2 linked regions of the Pleurocapsa sp. PCC 7327 genome follow. The protein of the gene in region 2 binds, or shares a complex with, the protein of the main gene of each other region. Links are inferred from orthologs where the notes say so. Each region holds a gene or a part of one and is shown on either strand. Other genes may lie near its edges. The genes, in order: rpsS and rimM.

The links.
Region 1: the proteins of rimM (region 2) and rpsS are in contact, whole or in part, in a crystal structure (PDB 3A1P), measured with the Thermus thermophilus proteins. The link is inferred for Pleurocapsa sp. PCC 7327 from one-to-one orthologs. Residues at the interface, in WP_008632437.1 of Thermus thermophilus: Val4, Glu5, Ile6, Gly7, Arg8, Arg22, Gly23, Glu24, Val26, Leu84, Glu85, Glu86, Gly87, Arg88, Tyr89, Tyr90, Tyr91, Phe92, Leu94, Asp111, Ile112, Leu113, Asp114, Ala115, Gly116, Ala117, Gln118, Asp119, Val120, Ile122; in WP_011173711.1 of Thermus thermophilus: Lys28, Arg29, Leu30, Lys32, Thr48, Gln56, His57, Val58, Pro59, Val60, Tyr61, Thr63, Met66, Glu73, Phe74, Pro76, Thr77, Arg78, Arg81, His83, Gly84, Lys85, Glu86, Ala87, Lys88, Ala89, Thr90, Lys91, Lys92, Lys93.

Annotation. Positions count from the first base shown.
Region 1 is NC_019689.1:3,735,443-3,743,751, reverse strand. The notes cover bases 5,637-8,309. They hold rpsS (30S ribosomal protein S19), read right to left. Parts: upstream 7,278-8,309; coding sequence 6,996-7,277; downstream 5,637-6,995. Other genes in these bases: PLE7327_RS16750 (50S ribosomal protein L23), read right to left, coding at 8,251-8,309; rplB (50S ribosomal protein L2), read right to left, coding at 7,312-8,145; rplV (50S ribosomal protein L22), read right to left, coding at 6,600-6,956; rpsC (30S ribosomal protein S3), read right to left, coding at 5,824-6,546; rplP (50S ribosomal protein L16), read right to left, coding at 5,637-5,771. Also shown: preprotein translocase subunit SecY, read right to left, coding at 1-725; rplO (50S ribosomal protein L15), read right to left, coding at 885-1,334; rpsE (30S ribosomal protein S5), read right to left, coding at 1,378-1,899; rplR (50S ribosomal protein L18), read right to left, coding at 1,971-2,333; rplF (50S ribosomal protein L6), read right to left, coding at 2,336-2,875; rpsH (30S ribosomal protein S8), read right to left, coding at 2,969-3,370; rplE (50S ribosomal protein L5), read right to left, coding at 3,412-3,951; rplX (50S ribosomal protein L24), read right to left, coding at 4,060-4,404; rplN (50S ribosomal protein L14), read right to left, coding at 4,404-4,772; rpsQ (30S ribosomal protein S17), read right to left, coding at 4,790-5,038; more of rplP, read right to left, coding at 5,352-5,636. UniProt on the Escherichia coli protein: In the E.coli 70S ribosome in the initiation state it has been modeled to contact the 23S rRNA of the 50S subunit forming part of bridge B1a; this bridge is broken in the model with bound EF-G.
Region 2 is NC_019689.1:4,894,753-4,911,605, forward strand. Bases 5,765-8,514 are described here. They hold rimM (ribosome maturation factor RimM), read right to left. Parts: upstream 7,577-8,514; coding sequence 6,953-7,576; downstream 5,765-6,952. Other genes in these bases: PLE7327_RS22075 (aminotransferase class I/II-fold pyridoxal phosphate-dependent enzyme), read left to right, coding at 5,765-6,862; PLE7327_RS22085 (Tab2/Atab2 family RNA-binding protein), read left to right, coding at 7,899-8,514. In the rest of the region: PLE7327_RS22050 (LPS biosynthesis glycosyltransferase), read right to left, coding at 1-640; PLE7327_RS22055 (lysylphosphatidylglycerol synthase transmembrane domain-containing protein), read right to left, coding at 729-1,673; PLE7327_RS22060 (GNAT family N-acetyltransferase), read right to left, coding at 1,759-2,190; PLE7327_RS25545 (GNAT family N-acetyltransferase), read right to left, coding at 2,203-2,352; PLE7327_RS22065 (hypothetical protein), read right to left, coding at 2,389-3,984; PLE7327_RS22070 (transposase), read right to left, coding at 4,159-4,692; PLE7327_RS26215 (hypothetical protein), read right to left, coding at 4,781-4,909; more of PLE7327_RS22075, read left to right, coding at 5,201-5,764; more of PLE7327_RS22085, read left to right, coding at 8,515-8,714; PLE7327_RS22090 (hypothetical protein), read left to right, coding at 8,933-9,370; PLE7327_RS22095 (DUF4922 domain-containing protein), read left to right, coding at 9,389-10,315; PLE7327_RS22100 (ferredoxin), read right to left, coding at 10,418-10,711; PLE7327_RS22105 (Gfo/Idh/MocA family protein), read left to right, coding at 11,124-12,125; PLE7327_RS22110 (Rne/Rng family ribonuclease), read left to right, coding at 12,719-14,626; PLE7327_RS22115 (ribonuclease HII), read left to right, coding at 14,725-15,342; PLE7327_RS22120 (DUF1997 domain-containing protein), read right to left, coding at 15,366-15,962; pheA (prephenate dehydratase), read left to right, coding at 16,202-16,853. UniProt on the Escherichia coli protein: One of at least 4 proteins (Era, RbfA, RimM and RsgA/YjeQ) that assist in the late assembly stage of the 30S ribosomal subunit.

The sequences.
Region 1 (8,309 bases), 1.2 Mb from region 2 along the record:
CGAGTGCCTTCTTGGACGAAGACAATCATAATAATGGTCACTAAGAAAACGAGTAGCAGAAGAACGACTTTCGCGATCGTGTCTCGACCGCCCGTTTGAGCCAAGTCAATCGTGTCTCCCAGCGTTTTTGGCAAGACCGCCACGATGTTGAGAAAAATGAGTAGAGAAGCTCCATTGCCAATGCCGCGTTCGGTAATCAGTTCCGAAACCCACATGACAAACATGGAGCCAGCCGTCAGTGCCAAAACGGTTTGGGCTACGAACCAAAATCCGTAATTAATGGCGTAGGGACGCAACAAACCAATCGTAATTCCCAAACTTTGGATAATTGCCCAACCTAGTGCTACATAACGAGTAATCTGAGAAATTTTTCGTCGCCCCGCTTCGCCTTCGTTTTTTTGTAAGTCTTCTAGGGCTGGTATGGCAGCGGCTAGAAGCTGCATGATGATGGAAGCATTAATGTAGGGCAGGATGCCTAATGCAAATAGTCCGACTGCTTTCAAACCTCCTCCCGTGAGGAAATCAAAGATTCCGAAGATGGGAAGGTTGGCAATATCGGCAGAAAATCGCGCGCGATCGATTCCCGGTATGGGAATGGAGATCCCGAAGCGAACTAAGATCAAAAGACCTAGAGTAATCAGCAGCCGACCTCGCAATCCGGCTGCTTGTGCCATTTGTAGGAAAGTTTCTTGAGCCGTGGGGGTTTTATCTCGACTGACGACCATGGGTGGCTACCTCTTGTGGGTTGGCGGATTGGGAAGTTGGGGAGGTAAAAATTTTAGGCTTTGTTAACTTTTATTTACCTTTAAATTAATAATCCTAACATGCCATCCGACCGAGAGAAGGGCGATCGTCGATGACATTTTCAAAAAGTAATGTCAAGTTTAGCCTTCTACGACTTCGCAACTGCCGCCCACCGCCTCGATTTTTTCCTTCGCGCTAGCAGTAAAAGCAGCCGCTTTTACCGTTAGAGCTACCGTTAACTCGCCATCTCCAAGAATTTTGAGCGGACCGTCGTTACTGGTGACGATTCCTGTTTCCATCAGTTTTTCTAGAGTTACTTCGGTTTTAGCCGGAAGCGATGCTAGCTTGCCAACGTTGACGATCGTGTAATAGCTGGGATTGACAATTGGAAAGTGTTTTAATTTCGGGACGCGCCGATAAAGTGGCATTTGTCCTCCTTCAAAGCCAGGTCTGGTTCCCGAACCGGAGCGAGATTTTTGACCGCGCATGCCAAAACCGCAGCTAGCTCCTTGTCCGGCTGAAATGCCGCGACCAACGCGACGGCGGCGCTTTTTAGACCCTGCTTTGGGAACAGTGTCATGGATTCTCATAATTTTTCCTCATATAGCAACTTAAGACGATTCGGTCGGTCTATTAGGTGTAGAGATGTTCGACGGGTACACCTCTATCTTGTGCCACTTCTGAAAAGGTTCGCAGCGTTGATAGCGCATCTACGGCTGCCCTGGCATTATTCAGTGGGTTATTAGAGCCAAGCTGTTTCGCCAAGATATTTTTAACGCCAGCTAGCTCCAACACGGTTCGCACGGCTCCGCCAGCGATTACCCCTGTACCGGGGGCAGCAGGACGCATAATTACTTTCGCGCCGCCAGAGGCTCCCCTAGTAATATGAGTGATGGAGCTGGCTTTTGTTAGGGGCACTTCGATGAGTTGTTTTTTCCCGTCGGCGACTCCTTTGCGGACGGCTCCGATAACGTCGCCGGCTTTTCCTACGCCTACGCCAACTTGACCGCTTTCGTTACCGACGACAACGATCGCGCGGAAGCTTAATTTTTTACCGCCTTTGACCACTTTGCTGACGCGGCGAATCTGAATGACTCGCTCTTTCCAGTTAGTTTCTTTGGTTTTAGTACGACTGCTTTTTTGACGTTTTGCCATAATTAGTATCCTTTATTGTTCGGTGTAAGTTATTAGTCGCCTTCTCCTAATCGCTAACCAATCACCAATTCCTAGAAACTCAATCCAGCTTCGCGAGCGGCTTCAGCTAAAGCTTTTACGCGACCGTGATAGAGGTTTCCTCCTCGGTCGAAGACGACTTTCTCGATTCCCTTTTCTAGGGCGCGTTGTGCGACTAGCTTGCCTACGGCAGCCGATGCTTCGCAAGTAGCCCCCGTAGATAGCTCTGTTTTGAGAGTTGGTTCTAGCGTCGAGGCAGCTACTAGGGTATGCTGGGCAACATCATCAATAATTTGCGCGTAGATGTGCTTGTGAGAGCGAAAAACAGCCAAGCGGGGACGTTCGGGCGTGCCCGTAACTTTCTTGCGCAATCGTTTGTGACGACGTTTGATTAATTCTACTCGTGTCGGTTTCATCGTTACTTCTTACCTGTCTTACCAGCTTTACGTCTGACAAATTCTCCTTGGTAGCGAATCCCTTTACCTTTGTAGGGTTCTGGCGGTCGGACGCCACGGATTTGAGCGGCGATATTACCGACTATTTCTTTATCGATGCCACTAATGACAACTTGCGTGTTGTTTTCTACCGCTACCTGTATATCTTTGGGCATCATCATTTCAACGGGTTTGCTGTATCCTACGTTAAGAGTAAGCTTGCTGCCCTGCGCTTGCGCTCGATATCCCACTCCTTGGATGTCGAGGCGCTTTTGAAAGCCTTGGGAAACCCCTTCTACCATGTTGGCAACGAGGGTACGGGAAAGCCCGTGGCGCTCGCGAGCCACTCTTGATTCGTCTCGTCGCAAGACTTTTAGCGTATTGCCTTCTTGCTCGACTTTGACTTGGGGCGGTAGCGTTCTTTCTAGGGTTCCTTTCGGTCCTTTGACAACAACATTTAATCCGTTAATTTCCACGGTGACTTTGTTGGGAATTGCGATCGGGCGTTTGCCAATTCGAGACATGATCGGTTACCAGTTATTAGTTAATTGTTTATTCTTTGTCTTTTGTCATTCGTCCTTTATTTTTACTAATAACCAATGACTAATGACCAATAACTACCAGATATAGCAGAGGACTTCGCCACCCACTTTTTGTTTTCGAGCTTCCCGGTCTGTCATAATACCTTTTGAGGTGGAAACGATCGCGATGCCGATTCCTCCTAAAACGCGAGGTAAATCTTTGCTGCCAGAATAAACTCTCAGTCCGGGTTTGCTGACCCGTTTGAGGGTGGTAATCAAGGGTTGGCGATTTTTGCCTTTGTATTTAAGGGAGATGACTAACTGTTTGTTAATGCCTTCGCCAACTTCTTCGTAGTCCTCAATAAACCCTTCGTCTTTGAGAACTTTGGCAATGCTGCGCGTCATTTTAGTAATGGGCACTTGGGTGGTTGGATGCCTAACCGCGCAAGCATTGCGGATGCGAGTTAGCATGTCTGAAATCGTGTCGATTGCTGCCATTATTTCCTGTTATTTTCTCCTAATTATTAAGGATTCAAAGATTAACGGAAGGGCATCCCCATTGCTTTAAGCAAAGCGCGACCTTCTTCGTCGGTTTTGGCTGTGGTAATGATGGAGATATCCATACCGCGAATCTGATCGATGCTATCGTAATCGATTTCGGGGAAGATGAGCTGTTCTCTGATGCCAAGACTGTAGTTGCCGCGTCCGTCAAAACTGTTGGGATTGATACCGCGAAAGTCGCGAATGCGGGGAAGTGCTAAATTGATCAAGCGATCTAAAAAAGCGTACATGCGCTCGGAACGTAAGGTGACCATTACCCCCACCGGCATACCTTGGCGAATTTTGAAGCCAGCGATCGCCTTTTTAGCCCGCGTTACGATGGGTTTTTGTCCGGTGATGACGGCTAACTCGCTAATCGAGGACTCTAATGCTTTAGCATTTTGAGAGGCTTCGCCCAATCCTCGGTTAACGGTTACTTTTACTACTTTTGGAACTTCGTGAATATTGCTATAGCCAAACTGCTCTTTGAGTTTGGGAACGATAGTTTCCTGATATAAAGTTTTGAGTCGCTGTGTCATTGTTATAATTTCCTCTACATCCCTGGGCTTGGTCAGGGAATTTTTAAGTTAAAAGTAAATAGGTAAAAAGGCAAAACATTTTTTCCTTTTTCCTTTTTTTCTTTTGCCCTAATCGATGATTTCTCCAGTTTTCTTAAGCATCCTTACCTTGCGACCGTCTTCGGTGAAGGTATAGCAGATGCGGCTGGCGACCTTTTCTTTTTGGGAATAAAGCATTACATTAGAACTGTGAATCGGCGCTTCAAAGGTCGCGATTTGCCCCGACTCTCCCTCTTGGCGAGGTTTGACGTGCTTGGTTCTAATATTTACGCCTTTGACGATCACTTTGCTCGTTTTGGGAATCGCCCGCAGAACTTCGCCAACTTTGCCTTTGTCGCGTCCCGAAATGACTTGAACGGTGTCGCCTTTTTTGACGTGCATCTTGTACCGATTGGAAGAGTTGCTTTTAGGCATTAGATGACCTCCGGTGCCAGAGAAACAATCTTGGTATAGTTTTTGTCGCGTAATTCCCGCGCTACGGGTCCGAAAACGCGAGTGCCTCTAGGGTTGCCTTCTGCGTTGATGATAACTGCGGCATTATCGTCAAAGCGAATGGTCATGCCACTCTCGCGGCGCAAGGACTGACGAGTCCGGACGATCACGGCTCTGACAACATCTGATTTCTTAATAGGCATATTGGGAATGGCATCTTTGACGACGGCGATGATTTGATCGCCGATGCCGCCATAGGTACAATTGCCAGTCCCCAAAACCCGCAGGCACATAAGTTTGCGAGCGCCACTATTGTCAGCGACATTGAGATAGGTTTGCTGTTGAATCACGGTTGCGTACCTCTAAATTACGGGGTATCAGTGTTAAGAATTTCGGTTACTATCCAGCGCTTGGTACGGCTGAGTGGTCTAGTTTCGCGAATGCGAACGCGATCGCCTTCCCGGCAGCGATTTTCTTCATCGTGAGCCTTAAATTTCTTAGTTTTGACGACAATTTTGCCGTATTTAGGGTGAGGAGAGCGGTTTTCGACGGCAATAATCACGGTTTTCTCCATTTTGTTACTGACAACCACTCCGACTCTTTCTTTTACTGCCATGGCAAGTTTATTCCTCTTCTTGAGTTACTGATGACTTGGCTTTAGCTTTTTTCTTCGCTGCTGCCGTTGGTTCTTTTCCCTGAGAGGTTTCTGGGGTGGTCTTTGAGGCGATACCGAGTTGTCTCTCTCGCTCTACGGTCATTAGTTGAGCTAAGCGATGGCGGGTATGTTTGAATTCGTGAGTCTTTTCTAACCGCCGAGTAGCCTGCTGCAGCCTAAGCTCGAAAAGCTTTCGCTTGGCAGCTAAAATCTCGGTATCGAGTTCCTCATCGCTGAGTTTTCTGGCATCTGCTATTTTCGGGAGAGGCATGGCTTAGATATACTCCTCCTCGCGAGTAATAAACTTGGTTTCGATCGGTAATTTTTGAGCTGCTAGGCGCATGGCTTCGCGAGCAACAGGTTCAGAAACGCCTGCGATTTCAAACATGATGCGTCCCGGTTTGACGACGGCAACCCAGTATTCGGGCGAGCCTTTACCAGAACCCATACGAGTTTCTGCCGGACGCATAGTGACGGGTTTGTCGGGAAAAATGCGAATCCAGATTTTACCGCCTCTGCGGATGTAACGGGTCATCGCTCGGCGTGCCGCCTCGATTTGGCGCGAGGTAATCCAGCAGGGTTCTGTTGCTTGGAGGGCAAAGTCTCCAAAGTTCAGCTTACTGCCTCGCTGGGCAAGCCCTGTCATGCGTCCGCGCTGTTGCTTGCGGAATTTTGTTCTTCTGGGACTAAGCATGGTTTGTCTTTTGTTACTTGTTCTTTGTCATTTGTTTTTTAATGACCGATGACTATTCGTTCGATCGATCTTCAAATTGCTGGCGGCGACGTTGCCGACGAGGTGCTTGGGCAGGAGGGGGAGTCGCGGGTTCTTCCTGTCCGGGGATGATTTCTCCTTTAAAAACCCACACTTTTATGCCGAGAATGCCATAAATGGTTTGAGCGGTGCGATAGGAATAATCAATGTCAGCCCGAAGGGTGTGCAAAGGCACTCTACCTTCCCGAATCCATTCGGTACGAGCAATTTCTGCTCCGTTGAGACGACCGCTCACCTGAACTTTAATGCCTTTAACCTCTGCCCGCTGCGCTCGTTGAATGGCTTGGCGCACGACGCGGCGGAAGGAGACTCTTCGCTCTAATTGTTGGGCAATGTATTCGGCGATCAGGGTAGCGTCCGCATCGACTCTAGGGACTTCAATGACATTGATGCGGATTTGTCGAGTGCCGCCTAATTCTTCTTGCAGACCGACGCGCAAGGCTTCAATTCCCGTTCCGCCTCGACCGACCACAACGCCGGGTCTAGCGGTGTGAATTGCCAGGTCGATTTGATCGGCTTTGCGCTCGATGCGAATATCGGCTATTCCGGCGTTACTGAGATTTTTATCGACATATTGCCGAATTCGACGATCTTCTTGGAGAAGTTCTGGATAGCGTTTGGTATCGGCATACCAGCGAGACTTATGCTCTTTGGTTATGCCGAGGCGAAAACCAATTGGATGTATCTTTTGTCCCATTGTTTCAGTTATTAGCGATCGGGGATAGAAACGCGACCTGTCGCGCCTTTAGATTAGTCGCTGTTTGGGGCAACGGCGACGGTAATGTGACAAGTAGGTTTGCGAATTTGATAGGCTCGCCCTTGTGCTCTGGGTCGATAGCGCCTTAAACTCGGACCGCCATCCGCATAAGCTTTGCTCACGACTAAGCTAGCCGGATCGAGTCCATTGTTGTGTTCGGCGTTGGCAACCGCCGATCGCAGCGCTTTGAGCACGGGTTCGCAAGCTTTATATGGCATAAATTCCAAGACGATCAGTGCTTCCCTATAACTGCGACCGCGAATTTGATCGAGAACTCGTCGGACTTTATAAGGAGACATTCGCACAAAGCGAGCGATCGCTCTTACTTCGTTTGTTGTATCTACTGCCATTTTTAGTAATTAGTTAAGTTATCAGTAATCAGTTATCATTTATCTTCGACCAGCTTTTTTATCGCTCTTAGCGTGACCTCTAAAGGTTCGCGTCGGAGCAAATTCGCCGAGTTTATGTCCTACCATTTGCTCGGTGATATAGATGGGAACATGTTGTTTGCCATTGTGAACGGCAATAGTATGGCCAACCATTTCGGGCATGATAGTAGAAGCTCTCGACCAGGTTTTAATCACCTGCTTCTCATTTCTATCGTTGAGCTTTTCTATTTTGGATAGGAGACTGTCGGCAACAAAAGGACCTTTTTTGAGAGAACGAGCCATAGTTCGATTTTGGATTGTAGGTTTTGGATTATGTCTAGCCTTGATTGCGACGGCGAACGATCAGCGAACTGCTTTGTTTCTTTCGATTGCGGGTTTTCACCCCTAAAGCTGGCTTGCCCCAAGGTGTAACGGGTCCGCTTCTTCCGATGGGAGCGCGACCCTCTCCACCACCATGTGGGTGATCGACGGGATTCATGACGCTTCCTCTAACGTGGGGTCTGCGCCCTCTGTGGCGCGATCGACCCGCCTTTCCTAGCTGCAAGTTTCTCGCATCCGCATTCCCTACCTTGCCGATGGTGGCATAACACTCCTTCCTCACCATGCGGACTTCTTTGGAAGGCAATCTGAGCGTTACGTAATCGCCTTCTTTGGCGACAACCTGGGCAGAACCTCCGGCCGCGCGAACCATTTGACCCCCCTTACCGGGAACGAGTTCAATATTATGAACTTCCGTTCCCAAAGGGATGCGTCCTAGCGGTAGAGCGTTACCAACTTCAAAAGGAGCATTTTCGCCTGCGATGACGGTCATTCCGACTGTCAATCCCCCTGGCGCGAGGATGTAACGCTTTTCTCCGTCTTGATAAAATAGAAGCGCAATGCGGGCATTGCGATTGGGATCGTATTCTATTGCCGCTACTTTCGCAGGTACGCTGCGTTTGTCGCGACGAAAGTCAACGATGCGATAAAGGCGCTTGTGCCCGCCGCCTCTATGGCGACTGGTAATGACACCGCGATTGTTGCGCCCTTTGGCACTGTGTTTGTAGGTAACTAGAGATTTTTCCGGCTCAGTTTTAGTAATCTCCGAGAAATCCGAAACAGTTGCCTGCCTGGTGCCCGGAGTTAATGGTCGATAAAAACGAATGCCCATAATTTCAGTTATCAGTTAATCAGTTATCAGTGCTTGGTTATTTGGTCGCTGGTCATCAATCGCTGTTAATTGGTGAGCCAGTGCCTTCGCGGAGGGTCGCTGATGTTAGACTTCGGGGAATAAGGTGATGGAGTCTCCTTCGCCTAGAGTCACAACCGCTCGCT
Region 2 (16,853 bases):
TAAAAGCCAGTTTTCCATAAAGAACATCAGCTCTATGAGTCAGGCTGAGTCCGTTTCGATGGTGCTCGATATTTGGCATTCCCCCGTGCTCTCCATAATTTCGGAAGGGAATGTAGTTTTTGAGTTTTCTAGCGCGTAGGTAAGAATCGACACCAGAATCCCAGCTAGAGTAATTAGCAGCTCCTATTTTTTCTTTCACTTCTTCGGCTAGCTCGATGAGACAGCGAGCACCTTGAGGAGTAACAATGTAAGCAACTGTTGAAGCCGAATATCCTTGAGCGTAACCTTCTTGGGAGACGCTATAAACTTGAGGAGCGCAGGCATACAACCAAGCTACTCCTACAGTGTTATCGTCAGGGTTGAAAGGGAGAGGAAGTTTTCCCAATCCCAGCACGGGTACGAAATCTGCCTCGACAATTAAAGTAAGTCGGTCTTGTTGCACGGCGCTTTCCCAAGCTCGCTTGTGGTTGAGGAGACAACGATAACTCGGCGAATAATTTTTATATTCTTCCTTTGGCTCTTGTCTGAGAACTTCGCATTGTAAACCTTCTTGCTTTAAGGCTTGCTCGAGAAGCTCCGTTGACTCTTTATAAGCAATAATAAATACTTGAGTGATGCGATCGCTTAACCGAGTTGTCATTTGTTAAAAGTCCTTTGTCATTGGTGAGAAGGGGATTAGTTATTAGTTAGTGGTTAGTAGTTAATTGTCTCCCACTCTCTCCTCTATACTATTGCCTCAATTTTTTCGCGGCTCCCATCATTTGTCCCAAGAAGGGCAAGCCGATAATTGCTGGCAGGAAGTAGCGAGAAGTACACAATAAACCCAACGCCGCTCCCGCTTGGACATCAAAATAGGGTTGGTAAAAGAAAATTAATGCAGCGTCGCGCGTTCCTACTCCCGCAAAAGTTAGGGGTAATAATCCGGCTAGAATTGCTAGGGGCGAAAGAGCTAAGTTAACTATAAATGGTGTCCAAGCTTTAAGTGCGAGGATAAATAACCAAATTTGTAATAGGTGCAAAAACCAGGTAAAAATAGAAGTAGCGGAAACGATTAATAACTGTTTTTTATCGCCCCAAAAATAATCATGCATTTCCTGCCAAGAAATCTGTAAGTTTTGGAGCTTTTGTCTTAATTTTTTCGGTGCTATTTTGATAGCGCTAACAAAAAATATTTGAGCAAACTGACGCGAACCAAGTAACAATAATCCAAAGATTAACCCTCCGGTTACTGCTAGCGTCATCGTCCAAAATAGACCGTCTTTTTCTGGATAAACAAATAAGCCAAAGACGCACCACAACAGTAAGGAAAGCATATCGCAGGCTTTTTCAAACACTACCAAAGACAGCGATAAAGAACCGCTTAAATGCCCTCTATCCCTCATGAAATAGGCTTTGACAATATCCCCCATTTTGGAGGGAAGCACCATATTAAGAACGCTTGCCCCTAAAATAAGGCGGTTGGCTTCGATAAATCCTAAGCTAGTTCCCTGCGGCATCAGTTGTTGCAGCCGCCAGGAAGTAACCATGGTGATAGGAATAACCATACCAAGACTAACTGCCATCCAAACGCGATCGCAATCTCTAAAAACCTGGATTAAACCTTGGAAATCAATTTTTGAATAGAGAATTAGGAGAATTGCAACGCTGACAGCGATAGAAATAAATCGTTTCATGTTTAACAATTACAGCTTAATAGATCGAGCAAAATCTAAGGCTCTTATCAAATAGAGATTGGGCGAGCAAGACACGAACCCCCTGTTAATTACTGCTTAAATAATCTTTTTGCTTCAGGGCATATTTAACAGCTTTTCGTTCTGATTGTGTGAGATTTGGTAGCTGATTTTCGGTAAAGAAAAATTCTTTTTCAAACTTTAAACCCACTTTCTCCAGGACTCGAATTGACCGTTGATTATCTGCCAATGTCCAACTAGCTACTTTTTGTATACCCCATTCTTTAAACCCTTTAGATACTAATTTTTGTGACCCTTCAGTTGCATAACCTTTTCCCCATTTATCGGGATATAATCGATAACCAAGGGCAATTTCGTCATCTGCTATTATTCCTAATTCCACTGCAAATTTATTTTCTGTAGCTGGGTAGGAGTGAAACCAACCGATAAAATCATTACTTGATTTTTCAATTGCAGCCCAAATTCCATAGCGATCGTACTTTTCGTAGTATTTCATCATTTTGGGCAAAGATTAATTTTTAATAATTTCGTAATTAGTTGTATTCCCTCCATTGCCCCAACGGATTATTTCCGGGTTGCTATCTAGAACCAATAAATTGTCTGCGTCATCTTCAAGAAATTCGCGCAGAATTAACCTCTCTGTTTCTAGAAAAATTTTCATATTCCTCGCTTTCATTTCTCTGTGCTAACTAAAAAATTATAACTGTCGCTCTAACTTTAAACTTTGACCAGCTTTAAGCTGCTTAACTTGCTCGGTTAAATCTAACCAAGGCTGCAATTGTCCTATCTGAAAAGTACGACTCATGACAACATAAATTGAAGTTTGATCGCAGCCAATTCCTGCTGAAATAACATTATCCCAGGATGCGGAATGCAATTCATCAATGATTTTCCATTGTCCATTTTCCCATCGCAACTGACGAGAAAAAGTAAAGGGTGCGATTTTTTTCCCGGTAATCAATATTTTTTGCAGGGTTTTACGAATTATGTTGGGAAAGAAACGACCAAAAGTATACATAGCTACTCGCAGAATTATTAAATTTAGAGTGGTCATCTGTTTTTGTTTTGCCCAACCCAGCGACCCCTGAATCGTAATTTCATCTTCATCGACTTGAATTTTAGAATTGCCCATTAAATGACCAACAGCATTTTTAATCTTTTTACCCTCTTTTACCTGAAGGGAAAATTGCGTATCAGAAGCCACTAAGTTACCATTTCTAAATAGCTTAAAAGCTCCCCCTTTATTGAGAGCTAAATAGAGTTCTGTGTCTTGACGGCGATCGATCAAAATTCCGCCTTCTTGTAGCCAAAAACGACCAAAAAAACGTGGTTTAAAAGGAGGTCTATGGGGAACAAAATCTCTCCAAGCTAATAAATAATTCCAAGTGTGATGTCCGATGATATGATCGTCGGCGTAACATGGGGCTAAACCATTTTTCAGTCCTTTTAAAAAGCGATCGTTGATGTTTAATGCTTCTGGCAACCATTTTCCGACTAATTCAAACCCGTGAGGAAAGAAATTATAAGTATTGCGACTGGTATATTCTCCCCCATAAGAACCATCGGGATGAACAAAATGAGAAGCTAAAATAACAGCTTTTGCCAGCGCATCTTTTAGTCGATTATTGGTAGGATTAAATTCGTAAACGCGAGCCAAACAGGAAATTGTTAAGGTATGATAACCCGGATCGCACCCTTCATATTCAATAAACCAGCCTTCGGGATTTTGCCACGATAAAACCTGTTCTAATCGTTGTTCTTTTTGGGCGTTCCATCTATCAGTTTTAAGCAATTTTGATAATAATTCCAAACAGAGAACAATTAACGCTTGATGATTGGTTAATCGTCCGCTTTCTTGATGATGTGCTAACCAGTCAGCCCGTTTGACAAAAAAGTCGATCGCATTTTGATTATTTAGTCCCAGCAATCTATAACTATCAATACAGGCAAGCAGCGAAAAAGCGGCAGCCCCTCCTGCCCTCTCAAAAGGAAAATAATCGTCGCAGGAACCGTCTGAATGGGCGCTGCGGGCGGCGTAGAGGATGCCTGCTTCTACCCAGTCACGAATGGCGCTTTGGCGGTAAAAGGGATTATTGGGAATATCCGTGTCGTAAGCGAGGGCGAGGGGATAGACGAACTCCTGCGACATCCCGCTAGGAAAATCGATGATTTTGTACTGCCAGAAATTGCGGTCAAAACATCCGTAGGTGGGACTATGGGGGTTACGATCTTGAAGGGTTAAGAGTTTGGGAATTTGCGCGATCGCTTCTAGAGCAAATAAATCTCGACTCATGTAGGGGAGTTTAACACTGAATTTATCAAGTAAATCTTAGCTCCACAAGGGACATTGAGGAGTAATCAATGTAGTGCGAGCAAGATGCTCGCGCAATGTTTTTTATGAATTGCGATCGCGCCATATCTTTTTAGTAGTCGTGAGCGAGACGCTCACACTACCATACACGATCGTTTAAAATATTTCCCAAAAGAAGGGATATTCTTCTGGCGTTTTAGACAATCCAGCCTTAACAGGATTCTGTCTAATATATTCCCATTTAATCTGAAACTCTCTTTCATCTCTAATCATTTCATCGTATCTACCATCTTGCCAAACTTTGCCAATATGATTCATAACCAAAGGAATTTGCTTGGCACTATAACTTTTAATACTGTGTAATATACTTCCAATTGACCAATATTCTGAGGTCGCTTTAAATGGAACTAGATTTTTTGAGTTAGACGTGAGTAGATTTTTGGAATCAGACGCGAGCAAGATGCTCGCACTACTGTGAATGCGATCGCGAGGAAAAGGTTTAATTAATAAATGCACATGGTCTGGCATAATCACCACAGCATAAATTTGATATCGTTTTTGATTAAAAAATAAACAAGCATCAAGCACGACTTTTCGAGCGGGTGAGGTTAACTCCAGTCTCTCCCAAGTAACAAAAGTTATGAAATATGTACCGTGAGGTTTTTCTAGCTGTGGTAATTGTTTTTTCAATTCAAATAATAAATCTTAAAGTTTGCGTTTCTGTAGTGCGAAGCTGCTAAGCTGCGCTAGTTGAAAGCCTGTTAAAAAAATCGTAGATTCAAGTAGATTCAATTGTAGTGCGAGCATCTTGCTCGCGCAATCCTTGGGATACTTGCTCGCGCAATTCTTGGGATACTTGCTCGCGCAATCCTGATGAGCGATCGTTAGTGTCAACCAGTCTTGCCAAAACTCATCAAAGTTAAGAAAACTTTTCAATCGCGCCTGCGTCTTTAATATGAAGGACAAAAGAGTAGCGATCGCGTGCTAACACAAATGACTTATCATTATTTGACGCTACTTAGAAAATAAGATAGTTATGCGTATTAATCTACCTTTTGGTTAAAAGCGTCTAATCAAGACTTCAGACTAAAGGTGCTATGATAAGCCAATTATTATTACTTGGGCGGCTAGTTACTTGCCGAGTGCTTTCATCGCCACCAAAGCGATGCGGGCGTTTAATGTGGTTAAGGAGTGAAGCATGACACTGTTGAACCAAGTCTGGAACGAGAAAGAGAATCAACAGCAATCTGATACTTGGACGAACGCAGAGTCTTCCGCTAATGTTTTCCAGCCATCTCCCTCAGAAGCAGAAATTGCCAGTTGGTTGGTGGCTAGGCTAGCAGAATTGCTAGAACTCGATCCCGACGAAATAAACCTCCAACAAGATTTAACCGATTATGGGTTAAGTTCTGTTGATGCCGTCAATTTATCAGGAGATCTGGAAAATTTTCTTGGTCGTCGGCTTTCTCCTACCATTGTCTGGGAATACCCGACTGTAGAAGAATTATCTCAGTATTTAGCCTCAGATAATTCGGAAGAAGAGCCTAGCACAAAAGAACTGCTCAATCCGTCATCGCTATTAGATGGAAACCATCAACAACTCGATACAACAGACACTTTTTCTACTCATTCAGAAATTCCAGAAGAGTATTATCGTTTCGAGCTTTATCCAGAGTATCGCCAAATTCAACAGCAGCAAGAAGAAATACAATCCCTCGGTCTTGGCAATCCTTTCTTTACGCCTCAAGAAGGCATTGTTAACAATACCACCAGGGTTGGGAGACGAGAACTCATCGATTATGCCAACTATAACTACGTGGGGATGTGTGGCGACCCAAAAGTCTCTCAAGCTGCCAAAGAAGCGATCGATCGCTATGGAACTTCCGTATGCGCCAGTCGCCTCCTCTCAGGAGAAAGACCGATTCACCGCGAACTAGAAAGAGAAATCGCAGATTTTATCGGCACAGAAGACAGCATCGTCTATGTTGGCGGTCATGCGACTAACGTAACGACTATTAGTCATCTATTCGGACGCAATGATTTGATCCTTCACGATGCTCTCAGTCACAATAGTGTCGTTCAGGGAAGCTTATTTTCCGGTGCGAGTTTGATTGCTTTTCCCCACAATGACTGGCAAACCCTCGATCGCCTCCTGCAAGAACGCCGCCACCGTTATAGACGAGTTCTCATCGCGATCGAAGGCGTTTACAGTGCCGACGGCGATATCCCAGATTTACCCAAGTTTATTGAGGTCAAGAAGCGCTACCAAGCCTGGCTGACGATCGATGAAGCGCACTCCATTGGAGTCTTGGGAGCATCCGGTCGCGGCATCGGAGAACTGTATGATGTCGATCGCGCCGATGTCGAACTATGGATGGGAACGCTTAGTAAATCTTTCGCTAGTTGCGGCGGTTACATTGCCGGAAGTAAGGCTTTAGTAGAATACCTCAAATATACCTCACCAGGCTTTCTCTTTAGCGTGGGAATTTCTCCTCCTAACGCAGCTGCACCTCTGGCAGCCATACGAGTTCTCAAAGCTGAACCAGAACGGGTAAAGCTTCTCCAAGAACGCTCTCAATTGTTTTTAGAACTCGCGACTAAACACAATCTCAACACGGGAATGAGCAAAGGCTCTCCAGTAATTCCAATTATCGTGGGAGATTCATTAAAATCTATCCAACTGTCTCAAAACCTCTTTCATCGAGGAATTAACGTTCCTTTCATGATCTATCCGTCCGTTCCTCAAAATGCCGCTCGACTGCGTTTCTTTATCAATTGCACTCATACAGAAGAGCAAATTCGCTCTACAGTAGATATCCTAGCCGATGAGTATAAGAAGCTTTCGGAGCGAACGGATTAAAAATTAGAGAAACGTCTGCTGAAATACCAACAATGGTAGATGCGATCGCAACGAATTCTGACGAATATTTTAGGTTATTCGTCAGAAAGGTTAAAAATTATTAATTTCTAACAATCCAGCTGGGGGCGCAATCTCGATGCGCCCTTTCTCAAGGTCTACTACGGGCACGATTTCTTTGACAAAGGGAATCAGCACTGTTAGCGATCGCGGTTTTTTATGCTTGATTTTGTGCTTTTTCTTACTCTCAGTTGGTTCTAATTCCGAAGTTTCTTCGATCTTCTCATTAACGGACTGCCTTTCTAGCTTGACTTCTAATAAGTCATTACCCGCCCAAAAAATATTGCTGACAACTCCTAACTTTTCTCCAGTAAGCTGGTTATAAACCTCTAGATCGATTAAATCTAAGACGTGATATTCATCTTCTGCTAGTTGGGGACGATCGCAACTCCGAACGAGTAACTTATAGCCTCGCAATTCCTCTGCGCTATTTCTATCTTCTACTCCCGCCAATTGAATGACATATAAATTCTTTCCCGGAATATAGCGCCCTCCTAGCAGTTCTACTTCTGTAACGCGATCGCCCGATGGCGCTTGCAACCAACGCCGTCCCGGTTCCTCAAATCGTTCGGGAAAGTCTGAATTGGGAGTAACTCTTAACTCGCCTTTTAACCCTTGGGGTGTAACAATAGTGCCAATTTCTAGCCAATCATTCATGGAAGTCGCAAGTCAAAAATCAGAAGTAGAGGCGGTAGAAACTCTAGGTACTTATCAAAACCCGCCCTTACACAAGTTAGAAGTCAGAAATAGAGTTTCATATCTTATTCTAGTGGTAAACCGCTCTCATCAAATTACTTAATTACTATATTTGTTCGGGGTTATTTCATTGTGACTTTAGTTGACCCAGAAACAATTTCTTGTCCCCCCAATATTCAGTCCTATAAGACGGACTTTAGCATCTCAGACAGAGAATAAATTCTCTGTCTACTGTCTACTAGAAAAAATAGCCCTATCTTTTTTGATTAATTAGATAGTGAATATGGAAATTTGGCAAGCAGACTTTTACAAGCACGATCGCAAAAACAAAGAAGGAAAACATCTTTGGGAATTGTTAATTTGCGATCCACAAGGTCATATAATTCAGGAAGCGAAATGCCCGCAATCTCAAGCTAATCCTGATTGGTTAATTTCTCAATTACAACAGGCAAATCGAGGAAATTTACCCGATCGCATTCAAGTTTTTCGTCTTCAATCTCTCAGTTTATTATCGATCGCGGCAGAAAAACTAGGCATTCAAGTTGAAGCAACTCGGCGGACTGGAGCGCTAAAAGCTGAATTACGAAAACGAATCATTGACGAAAATTATGACCCGGTTAAACTAGAAAAGCCACCCCCACAAGCATTACCAGAAAATCTCTGGGGAGAAAGTTGGCGTTTTGCAACATTTCGGGCAGGCGATCTCGTCGATTATTTTAGCGATCGCCCGCTTCCAATATTACATATGCCAGAATCTCTTCTGCCAATTAATTTAGGAATTGCTTCTACTATATCCGTACCTGGTGTCATTATTTATGGCGGAAGAAAATCAATGTATTTAGCCAAATGGTTACAGGAAGCTAAACCATTTTCTTTGAGTTATATTCCAACAGAAATTGGCAAGTCGGGAGGATTAGTCTTAGAATCAGGATTGGTCGATCGCTGGATTTTAGCTACTTTTGAAGATGAAGAAATTGCCCAGGCAGCCCAAAATTACGAACAGCGCAAGCAAGCCAGTCTAGGATTACATTTTCTTCTAGTTCAACCCGACGATTCGGGAATGACTTATACTGGTTTTTGGTTGTTAAAAGATGAGTAATTTGATTTTGGATTGATGAGGCAGGGAATATGTTCAAGAAATTATTAATTATCTTTTTATTGGCAATCGTGGGGGGGTTTGCGGCTGGTTTTTATTACTGGCGACAGTTCGCGGCAGAACCCGACTGGTATAAAACTCAAAACATAAATACAAAGAATGAGCATCTAGAAATAACTAGCCAAATTCCCTTACAACTCAATCGCGAAGATGTTAACCAATTGTTAGCCAAAAAGATTTCTGAAAATAGCCAATCTAGCCAGCTACTTCAATCGGCAAAATCAATCAAAGCCAATCTGGAAAATGATACTTTAGAAATTGGAGGAGTTTTTAATCCTTCAGAAATCTCGGAAGATAGCTTAGACGAAACGCAAAAAGCCATCTTGGACAAGACAATTCAAACTTTTCCTCAGCTTAAAGATCTCAATATATACGTGGGAATAGTCGGTCAACCCAAATTTGAAAACGGTCGTTTAACTTTAGACAAAGACAGCAAGCTTAAAGTTGGTAATCTAACATTTTCTATTGACGAAATTGCTCCAAAATTTGGATTATCTCCAGATAAACTAGATCGATACCTAGAACAAGAACTGGCTAAATTAAACATCCAAGGTATTCAGGTTGAAAATGATAAAATGATGATTAAAATAAGTCAATAATAATTAAGATCGATAAATATGCTTAAACGAGAGCAAAAAGAACGAAGAGCTATCGTTCTCAAACCTGGTACCTTATGGAAAAGAGTGAGCGAACAAACCGAATATGCCCTACGCTGTGGTGCCCTGCAAACGATTCCAACAGAGTACGAATTTGTAGAACAAAATGGCATTAATTTTCTCGTTCGGATTTCGTCTAACTTAGCACGCAAAGACGAAGCGAAAAAGCAACAAGAGCAAAAATCCGCGACTTCTGGAAAAGAAGTTAATCCCTTCCTTCCTTATGAGAAAGATTTATTTGTCGCCGATATTTCCGATACCCATCTTTGTATATTAAATAAATACAACGTTGTCCCCCATCACTTGCTCATTATTACCCGTGACTTTGAAGATCAAGATTGTTGGTTAACTTTACAAGATTTTGAGGCATTATGGACATGTTTGGCAGAAATTAATGGGTTAGCGTTCTACAATGGTGGCAAGATAGCCGGATCGAGTCAGCGACACAAACATTTACAATTAGTTCCTTTTCCCTTTGTCCCCGGTATAAATTCAATTCCTATCGAACCTGCCCTCTCGTGTGTTAAATTTCAAGGTTCTCTGGGAAAAATTCCCGCGTTTCCCTTCCTTCATGCTTTTGCCAAACTAGCTCCGGCTTGGGTAAATTCCCCTCTAGATGCCGCTAAGGTGACCTTAGAATGCTATCGCACCCTTCTAGAAGCAGTAGGATTGCCCTTTGAGGGCAACAGACAGACTGGGGCTTATAATCTTCTAGCAACGCGAGAATGGATGCTCATCGTACCGCGATCGCAAGAAAGTTTTGAGTCAATTTCCGTCAACTCTCTCGGGTTTGCTGGTACAATGTTCGTTCGCAACCATCAACAACTGGAACTTCTCAAAAAATACACTCCGATGACGATTTTAAAAAACGTCGCTTACGCGAGTTAACCGATAAGATCGCTAAAATAATAAGACAGGAACGCTACTGATAACGTTCCTGACGTTCTAGCCATTGTTGGAGGGTCAACCCTCCAACCTACCAACAGTAGATTAGTACAGAGCTTCTTCTTGGTGAGTTATAATCGTACAATCAGAAGTCGGATAAGCGACGCAGGTAAGGACGTATCCTGCTTCGATTTGATCGTCATCCAAGAAGGATTGATCGGACTGATCTACGGAACCGGATTCTAGTTTGCCAGCACAGGTGGAGCAAGCACCAGCACGGCAGGAGTATGGTAGGTCGAGACCTTGCTCTTCAGCAGCGTCTAGAATGTACTCGTCATCAGGGACATCGATGGTGTGTTCTCCATCGGGAGTCTTTAGAGTAACTTTATAAGTTGCCATGTGTTGCTCCTATATCTCAAGTAAAAACGGCAGTTTGGACTTACGCAATCAAGCAAAATTTATCGATTGAAATAGATAGATATTTGCTTTGGTAAGCCTCATCTCTGATACTAAGAGAAAAAGCAGCTGAGTTTTAAGAGCATTAGCAATGAAATTCTTAATCAAATGTAAAATAAGATTTTCTTATATAAAATTGCTGGCGAAGGCACGAATGATTGGCGGACGTACACATTCCTTATAAACTCGCAATCTTAGGTAATTGAATGATTGAATCGGCTTGTATTGAAGACCGCAACCTCCGATCAATCAGTATTAATTATAGTTATACCTATCAATGATGATTTGTACTTAGCAAACAGTTTTTTCCTACTCTATTTAAATTCTAATATCCGATTCCTTGATGATAAACCCAATGAAGAATTCTGCCGCCTTCACAATGTCACATCCCATAAAAGTAGGCATTGTTGGCACCGGATATGCGGCATCTAAAAGAGCAGAAGCATTCCAAGCAGACGATCGCGCTCAAGTCATAGTCGTCGCAGGCAATACGCCCGAAAAAACCGAAGCGTTTTGTCAAGCCTATTCAGTCGTGCCGCTCGATTCCTGGCAGCAACTCGTCAGTCATCCCGATGTCGATGTCGTCGTTATTAGCAATATTAATCGCGATCGCGCCTCGATCGCTCGCGCGGCACTGCTGGCAGGAAAGCACGTCGTCACCGAATATCCCCTCGCCCTCAGCTATCGCGAAGCCGAAGAAATTCTCGCCCTATCGCAACAACAAAACAAACTCCTACACGTCGAACATATCGAATTGTTAGGCGGTTTGCATCAAGCCATACGTCAATCCCTGCCAGAAATAGGCGATGTCTTTTATGCCCGCTACGTCACCATTACCCCCCAACGCCCCGTGCCCCGTCGCTGGACATTTCATTATCAAATGTTCGGGTTTCCTCTGACGGCTGCCCTTTCTCGCATTCATCGCCTGACGGACTTATTCGGAACGGTTGCTTCCGTTACCTGTCAGTCGCGCTTTTGGGACGCGCCAGAATCGGGCTACTATACAGCTTGTCTGTGTGACGCTCAACTGCGCTTTACCAATGGTTTAATCGCAGATGTCATCTATGGCAAAGGCGAAGTTTTTTGGGATAGCGATCGCACCTTTGAATTAAGAGGCGATCGCGGAACGTTAATTTTTGAAGGAGAAACGGGCAATCTGATCCGAGGAGAAGAAAAGACAGCCATTGAAGTCGTCAGTCGTAAAGGGTTATTCGTTAAGGATACGCAAATGGTTTTAAATTGTTTAACACGAGGAACGCCCCTATACATCAATCCAGAAGCGAGTTTATACGCCCTGAAAGTGGCTGAGGCTGCCGAGCGATCGGCAATAACAGGAAAAACGATAGAATTTTCATAGAAGGAGCCAATGATAAACAACGACAAAGTAAACATTGTTAAAATTTCTGGATCGAAAACGATCTCTTGTCATTCGTGCATCTTTCAAGTTATAGTCAGGTTAAAATTGTCTAACACTTAGCCGCAGACAATTAGCGGTTTTAAGAAAAACAAAACGCAGTCATGCTCGCGACGAGCTAGCTGTCTGAAACTGGACAAAAGCTACCCGAATGTTCAGTCATTGCGATCGAAACAATTTAGAGCCAGGCGATCGCAACCTTGCTTCTAAAGCAGTTTACTCAGCTAAGAAACAGCATTAGATGCCAAAGAGAATTTACTCATAGAATTCTTTGACAAATTCAACGCAAGCCTATGTTATCCCCAATGGGAAAGATATGCCAAAGGGAAAAAAAGCAAAAACTTCAGCCCAATTGCTCCAGTTAAACAGTCGGGGTTAGTAAAAACAGCCGAGATGAGTAAAGTTTGTATTCTTCTCATCTCTGGAGCGAGTCCAGATTTTTTGCCCAGACAGTTTTTGTCCCTAAATCAACATCGAGACGCAAACCTTATCTATCTAAGGTTTTGCAATCTGCTAGAGAAGTTTGAGGAAATTGAATGCCAAAACAAATTATTATTGCAGAGCAGCATCATATCGCTGCCGTATTTTGGGAGGATCGAGTTCAAGAGTTAGTCGTAGCAACTGGCAATCAGCAGGTTGGCGACATTTATTTGGGAATTGTTGAAAACGTCATCCCTGGAATCGATGCGGCGTTTGTCAACATTGGCGATGCCGAACGAAACGGGTTCATTCACGTTACCGATTTAGGACCCCTGCGCCTGAGAAAGACGGCGGGCGCGATTACCGAACTCTTGACGCCACAACAAAAAGTATTGGTGCAAGTCATGAAAGAGCCGACGGGTAATAAAGGTCCTCGGCTGACTGGCAACATTACCCTACCCGGTCGCTATCTCGTTCTTATGCCCTACGGCAAAGGCGTGAATTTATCGAGGCGTATTAGAGATGACAACGAACGCAGCCGCTTAAGAGCCTTGGCAATTCTGATCAAACCTGCGGGGATGGGATTGCTCGTGCGTACCGAAGCCGAAGGTAAAGCAGAAGAAGCCATTATGGAAGACTTGGAGTCCCTGCAAAGGCAGTGGGAATCGATCCAGCACCAGGCAACGTCCACCCGCGCTCCAGCCCTGCTGAGCCGAGATGACGACTTCATCCAGCGAGTCCTGCGGGATATGTATTCTGCCGATGTCAATCGCATTGTCGTAGATTCCAGTGCAGGCGTAAAGCGAGTCAAACAGCAGTTAATGAACTGGAGCGGCGGACGACCGCCAGAAGGGGTTCTGATCGACCATCACCGCGAACCTCAGCCGATTTTGGACTATTTCCGGGTCAATGCAGCGATTCGCGAAGCCTTAAAACCCAGGGTAGATTTGCCTTCTGGCGGCTATATCATCATCGAGCCAACCGAAGCGCTAACCGTCATCGACGTTAACTCCGGTTCTTTTACTCGTTCTGCTACCGCTAGGGAAACGGTTCTCTGGACGAATAGCGAAGCCGCAACGGAGATTGCCCGCCAGCTGCGCCTACGAAATATCGGCGGCGTGATCGTGGTTGACTTCATCGATATGGACGCCCCGCGCGACCAGCTCAAACTACTAGAACATTTCAATAAAGCGCTCAAAACCGATAAAGCCAGACCGCAAATCGCTCAATTATCCGAACTGGGTTTAGTCGAGTTGACTCGAAAACGCCAAGGAAAAAATATTTATGAGTTATTCGGTCAAACTTGTCCGACTTGTGGCGGATTGGGACATTTGGTTCGCCTACCGGGAGAAGGAAAACCAATCGCCTTGGAAACGCCCGCGCCCGCGATCGCACCGCTACCTTCCGTTACGCGATCGCCAGAGAAACAAATCGAAGAACCGGAACCTTTCTTCGAGTCGCCTTTCGAGTACGCTAATGGCGAAATCGGCCAACAACTCGACCTGTTATACCATCCCAGCTACCAAGAACAAGGTCTTGCTGCTACTAACAATCGCCGTCGCCGTCGCCGTCGCTCGACCGATGGAATCGAAAAAGAGGGAGGAACTGGAAGAGTGGACCCTATTGCGGCGACTAAAGAGCTAGTTCTTGATGCCGATGCGCCAGAAGTCGAAGAGCGAAAGGAACGTCCGCAAAAATCACCGCGACGCGAAGAAGTCCCCGTAGAAAAAGTATCTGTCGAAATGACTCCTATGGAGCAAAACGTATATGCATTAATGGGAATTTCTCCGCTAGTACGCCTCAATCGAGAGTTCAAAGATCCCAAGTCAGTCATCGTCTCTGTCAAATCGCCTGGAGAATCCGACACGCCGCCATCAGAATCAATTGCTACTCCAGCGCCAGTAGCAGAAACTTTAGCAGTTCCCGAAATCGAGACTAGCTTATCAGTAGAAAATGGGGATGCAGAGGAAGAACGCCCGTTAATCCGTCGCCGCCGCCGCCGTTCCTCTGCTAAAGAGGCATAGGTCTAACAGGAGCGAAGATTGTATACTTTAGTTTATCCCCTGTTAAATTGGGGGATTTTTTTATTGGCGATCGCTTCGTTGGTGACAAGAAAAAAACAATGGACTTTGATGCTTCTTTGCTCGATGCATTCTCTAGTTCGGAGACGTTGGTAGCGGGCGTGGATGAAGTGGGGCGAGGATGTTTGTTTGGTCCCGTCGTAGCTGCCGCAGTCGTCGTTCCCCTCTCGGCGATTTCACGATTGATAGAAATCGGCGTAAAAGATAGCAAGCAACTCTCCGCCAAGCGAAGATTGGAATTATCGCAACAGATAAAAGAATTCGTACCAGCTTATCAAGTCAGTTATGCAAGCGTTCGGGAAATAGAGCGCTTAAATATTTTACATGCATCTTTACTAGCGATGAAGCGCTCGGTCGAGCGATTGAAGATACAACCTGCAATCTGCTTGGTAGATGGAAAACAAGCGATTCCTAATCTAACAATCGTACAAAAAAATATCATTAAAGGCGACGAGCGATCGTCCATTATTGCTGCCGCCAGCATCGTTGCTAAAGTCTGGCGAGATGAATTAATCGTCCGCCTCGCCCGAAAATACTCAGAGTACGATTTAGCCTCCAATAAAGGTTACGGCACTGCAAAACATCTACTAGCGTTGCAACAATACGGTGCTTCTCGCCAGCATCGAATGTCTTTTGCCCCTTGTCAAGTAAGTTTCTGACAAAACCTTGAAGATATTGACAACTAGGTAATTGGATTGTCTGCCGCTGGCAATGCCGAAGAATAAGTCGTATTTTGGGGTTCGGCATAAGCATTAGCCCACTGATAGTAATCTTTTAGCAACTGACTTAGCAATCGTTGCTTAATTCGCACTAAAACGCTTTTAAGCAGTCCGTTTCCTGCGACTTCTAATAATGGTTTAGGGGTCAACCACAAAGGAGGCGGCAGATCGACAACTTTAACTTCTAAATCGGCTTTGCCCTTCAGGTAGGTCTGACCCTCATCTTGATGAGGAGATAACTTTCCCTTAACATTAAGAGAGAAGCGATCGTTAATGTAGTCAATTCCTCGGATTTCGCAGTCTTCGGAATTTAAATAAACTATCCCGCCAGCTCCCGCCCAAACGCTAAGAATAACGGTCGGTTGAAAATGGTAAATATCCATAAAGTTCAAGGGACGCATTTTCAGGCGAAAACGCGACTCCGATAGCTGTTCCATTAGTTTCGGATCGGCGATCGCAGTTACTAATCGTTGCGGTTGGCGCAAATAATGTTGAATGGGAACTGTTTGTTCTTCGACAACAATTTCTAGCGATTCTGAGGCAGTAAAGCGTATATCCATACCAGACAAAATTCAGATTCGTCGCTTTTCTTAATCTTACTTTACACTTCTTAAAAAACTAAGTAGGGTAATTACGCCATATTACTGCTTTATGATTTCTCAAAGCAATTTTTAGCAATCGTTTGCAAAATTGATGAGAATAATGAAAAAATTTGAAGCTTAGTTGACAAAAGCTTCATTTAGCTCTCCGATAAAACTTTTTTCGAGATAAAAAGAAAGTATGAGTAAGGTAGCAGATTATGACAATTGCGATCGCCCATTTAGGTCCGACGGGAACCAATGCGGAAACTGCCGCATTAGCCTATGCCAGTTGGTTAACTAACAAGAAGGGACAAGAATTTCTATTGTATCCTTACCCTAGCATTGCACAGACCCTTCGCTCGGTCGATCGCCAAGAGGTAGATTTGGCAGTCGTCCCCGTCGAAAATTCCACCGAAGGAAGTGTCGCCATCACCTTAGATACTCTCTGGGAGTTAGATCGACTCCAAATCCAACAAGAGCTAGTTCTGCGCATCTCTCACGCGCTGCTGTCTCATAGCAAGTCTCTGTCAGAGATAAAAACTGTTTACTCCCATCCACAAGCGCTGGCACAGTGTCAGAAATGGCTGGAAGGGTTTCTCCCTTCAGTTCAACTCATCCCCACCAATTCCACGACAGAAGCCGTACAGCAAGTCAGTCAAGACCCCCAGGCAGGTGCAATCGCAGCTCCGCGTGCCTCAAAGTTGTACGACGTACCGATTCTAGCTGTTGATATCAATGATTATCCAGATAATTGCACTCGCTTTTGGGTGATGGGATTGGCACCAAGTACCAGCGGGAATCGTACTTCTGTTGCTTTTAGCGTTCCCGCCAACGTTCCTGGTGCCTTGGTAAAACCCCTTCAGGTGTTTG